One region of the Paenibacillus sp. V4I7 genome, then DNA from elsewhere that is predicted to be linked to it. Evidence: predicted binding sites of a transcription regulator. Region 1 holds the regulator's gene; the other holds the start of a gene.

Region 1 (2,210 bases):
TTCGTTACGTTCATCGATTTCCGCATCTGTTAAGCCAACTGTTTTCGCTTTACGAGCAAGCTCATTAATACGTTCGATATTCTGTTCCATGTTGTCACTCATAATGATCCTCCCAGTCAAAAATTCAATATGAGTACTACTTTGCCATCCCTATTAAGGAATGTCAAGAGACAACAAAAAGAGGCATAGGAACAAGTCCAAGCCTCATCATATTTAGAGTCTATTAAAAATAGTAAAGTGAAATTACGGAAGCAATAAAACCTGTCCTTCTTTCAGGGAGCTGGTGGTTAAATGATTGATTGTCTTTAATTCATGCATATAGGAACGCACGTTCTCATCGCTTTTTTTATGTGCAGAAGCAATATCCCATAGTGTGTCTCCTCGTTGAATAACGACTTGATCTTGTACGACTGCTTTCGGAGAAATGTTAAAAGGCGTCACGGAAACTGGGGTTGTTGCGTTTGCAGCCCCTTCCCCTGCATAGGCTTGAACCATAGCACCAAATGAAAACACAGTACCAAGAATAACTGCTAATAGAATGAAGCGTACAATCGCTTTTGTATAACTAGAATTAAATGTCATCCCTTTGGATGTGCTAGCAGATCTATGAGGTGCGTGTGTTGTGTTAGTGTTTGAATAAGCCATATACATGAATGATCATCTCCCAAACATTTGTTCTGGTATTAGAATAACACGAACACATGTTTGAGTCAACCCTTTTTCTCGAACTTATGTTTGTACGAACTCGGGTTCTATGTTATACTTTGGGTAATGATTCCCAGTATTGGAGTGATAACTATTGAGTAAGATTTCGCAGCGTCAACAAGCTATATTGGAATTCATTAAGAATGAAGTGAAAGATAAGGGGTACCCGCCTTCCGTTAGAGAAATCGGCGAGGCAGTCGGACTAGCTTCTAGTTCAACTGTACATGGGCATTTGGAGCGTCTTGAGAAGAAAGGTATGATTCGTCGAGATCCTACTAAGCCTCGTGCTATTGAAATTCTAGGTCTTGATGGTGCTGAAACGCATTTTGCGGTTTCTGTAGCTCGCGTACCTCTCGTTGGTAAAGTAACTGCCGGTGTGCCTATTACAGCAACAGAGAACATTGAAGACTACTTTCCACTTCCTGTCAGCATGGTAGGAGACAATAATGTGTTCATGCTTAGCGTCATGGGTGACAGTATGATCGAAGCCGGTATTCATAACGGCGATTATGTCATCGTAAAGCAGCAGCAAACCGCTAATAACGGAGACATTGTTGTTGCAATGACGGAAGATGATGAAGCAACGGTGAAACGCTTTTACAAGGAAAAGGATCATATTCGTCTTCAACCGGAGAACTCTGCTTTGCAGCCTATCCTCTTGAAACATGTTACGATACTAGGCCGTGTCATTGGTTTGTTCCGGGATATGTAATAGCCCTACAGCCCTTATTCTACATACAATACCAATGAGAAAGGACCGAGAGGACAATAGTCCCTCGGTCCTTTTCTATGTAAACAGCCTTTGTCGTATGAAGCAATGATCAGATGGATCAACTCAATAACGTAGAGGAGCAACAGATCCAAATATGGATTATCAAAAGTTTATCATATGAACCTTGTTCCCTACTTAACCAAGAAGGTTGAAGCGGATTCAGATAAGAGTCTTAATAGACTTCTATTACGTCTTTTAGATCGCATTTTACCTAAATAGAAGCTCCTATAGACTACACTTAGACATAATCCTCTAGTTGCTTCAATATAAAGAAATGGGGCTGTCCCAAAAGTAAAATTTACTCTTGGACAGCCCCTTAAGCCCTATAGACCTTCTGGGACATTCGAATCGATATTCAGAACGGAAAGCATCCTTCCTATACACATCACAATTTTGGACGGATTAGAAGTCTCTAGAGACTTCTATCTTCCGTCTTCCTTCTTCTATCTGCTCACTATCCCCTTAAATAAAACCAGAAGTACTTCCAACTTAGAAATTAATCTAAAATTTCAACTAAAATGCAAGCGCCCAATTTCCATGACGGAAAATCGGTTCAACGGTACCATCACCACGGACACCATCGATCTCAAGATCAGCGGTCCCGATCATAAAATCCACATGAATCAAACTGGTGTTCCCACCTCGAGTTTTCAGCTCTTCACTTGATAAAGATACTCCATCCTGCAAGTTGATCGGGTAGCAGCTTCCTAAGGCCAGGTGGCAGGATGCATTC
Region 2 (2,210 bases), 1.4 Mb from region 1:
GTACACGTTGTTTATTGCCGACGAGTTCAGGCTTCGTATGCTCATACGTACTAGCATCTTTGAGAATGGCTGAAACGTGAATACCGCCTTTGTGCGCAAATGCAGCATTCCCAACATAAGGCTGATTAACAGGCATATGCATGTTGGCGATTTCGCTAATGTATCTCGAAACAGGCGTTAATGATTTCAGTTGCTCCTCGGAAATAACCGAATAGCCAAGCTTCAACTGAAGGTTAGGGATAATGGAGCTAAGATTAGCATTACCGCAGCGTTCTCCATAGCCATTGATGGTTCCTTGAACTTGTCTTGCTCCTGCTTGTACAGCAGCAAGGCTGTTTGCCACACCTAATTCACAATCATTATGAGCATGAATGCCAACGGGAGTGGTGACATTCTGTTTAACGGTAGTGACAATAGAGGTAATTTCGCCAGGTAAAGAGCCGCCGTTGGTGTCACAAAGGACTATCCAATCAGCTCCAGCGTCCTGTGCTTTTTTGATTGTTTGCAAGGCGTACTCGGGATTATTCTTGTAACCGTCGAAGAAATGTTCTGCATCATAGATGACTTCAAGTCCGCAGCTTTTTAAATAAAGAACGGAGTCATAAATCATAGCAAGGTTTTCTTCAAGTGTAGTTTGAATAGCTGTTGTGACATGGAAGTCCCAGGACTTACCAAAGATGGTTGCTACATGAGCGCCTGACTCCACGAGTCTGTTTAGATTAATGTCATCCGCAGCGATGGAATCCTTACGACGTGTGCTTCCGAATGCAGTAATCTTCGCATTCGTGAACTTCATGTCACGAGCACGCTCAAAGAATTCAATATCTTTGCTGTTGCTGCCAGGCCATCCGCCTTCAATATAATGAACCCCAAGCTCATCGAGCTTGCGGGCAATTTTAATTTTATCCTCGACGGATAAGCTGATGCCTTCTCCTTGCGTTCCGTCTCGTAGTGTGGTGTCGAAGATTTTGACTGATGTTGGCATAGGTTCCTCCTTCAAAAGCTAGCAAAGTGACTTCGGTGCTTGATGTGTAGGTGCTTGTGCTTGCTTTAAAGCGCTAATGTATAATTTACGATTATACCATAAGAGTATGGGTAAAGACATCATAACGCAAAAATACGTTTGCTTGAAAGAATAATTTTTTGTATGCTGAAAATGGCTCTAATAGTAGGTCGTTTATCAATGGGAGGGAATATAAATGGTGACAACTCAGCATCATTATCCCAAGCAAGGTAGAGTCATTTTGCATATAGATATGAATGCCTTCTACTGCTCTGTTCATGAGGCTGTTGAGCCTGATTTATATAAAGGAAAGCCTCTGGCTGTTGCTGGTAGTGTTGAGCTTCGTAAAGGGATTATTGTTACTTCATCCTATGCTGCGCGCGCTGTAGGGATCAAGACAGGCATGCAAGTTAGGCAGGCGCTGAAGTTGTGTCCAGATTTGATACTGATAAGACCTGATTTCGAACTGTATCGAAGTTTCTCAAGACGGTTTATGCAGATTGCTTATAGCTATTCGCCTATGGTGGAATCCATGTCAATCGATGAGTGTTTCGTCGATATAACAGGGTCCAAACAATTTGGAACCCCACTTGAGATTGCGAATAACATTCAACAGAAGATCATGCAGGAATTGAAGCTGCCTTGTTCGATTGGCGTTGCTCCCAATAAGCTGCTTGCCAAGATGGGCTCCGATATGAAGAAACCGAATGGGATATCTGTGCTGCGTCTGCGGGATGTTCCCTCTGTATTGTGGGACAAACCGTGTAACTATTTATATGGGATTGGCAAAAAGACGGCGGATAAGCTGACTAGACTTGGCATCCATACGTTAGGTCAGCTAGCGGTAGGGGACGAGGTGCTGCTTAGTAAGCACTTTGGCATCTTAGGTGCACATCTGAAGCGTTCGGCTAATGGGATTGACCATTCACTTGTAAACCCCGAACAAGAACAGAGCAAGTCAATTGGGCATACTACGACGCTGCCGCAGGATTTTACTGATACCAAAGAAATTCACCGAGTATTCTTAAATCTGGCGGATCAAGTAGCTAGAAGACTTCGCAAGCAGGAGCTAATGGCATCCACGATCCAAATTACGATTCGTGATCCGGAGATGAGGACGATTACACGATCCGTCACCTTGCCTACGCCAACCGAACATATGGACGATATTTATCGAACATCCTGTCAGTTATATGATCATCAATGG

Evidence for each region. The regulator LexA, encoded in region 1, represses DNA repair genes until DNA is damaged. The targets are predictions, from matches to a motif close to CGAACATATGTTCG.
Region 2: the regulator LexA is predicted to act here: its motif matches at 1,113-1,126, upstream of QFZ80_RS05215 (DNA polymerase IV).

What each region holds. Positions count from the first base shown of each region.
Region 1 is NZ_JAUSZD010000002.1:2,315,277-2,317,486, reverse strand. Features, by position in the region: gene QFZ80_RS11595 (DUF896 domain-containing protein) at 1-102, opposite strand, end outside; gene QFZ80_RS11590 (LysM peptidoglycan-binding domain-containing protein) at 244-651, opposite strand; gene lexA (transcriptional repressor LexA) at 800-1,417, shown strand; gene QFZ80_RS11580 (aminopeptidase) at 1,991-2,210, opposite strand, start outside.
Region 2 is NZ_JAUSZD010000002.1:872,002-874,211, forward strand. Features, by position in the region: gene cimA (citramalate synthase) at 1-985, opposite strand, end outside; gene QFZ80_RS05215 (DNA polymerase IV) at 1,200-2,210, shown strand, end outside.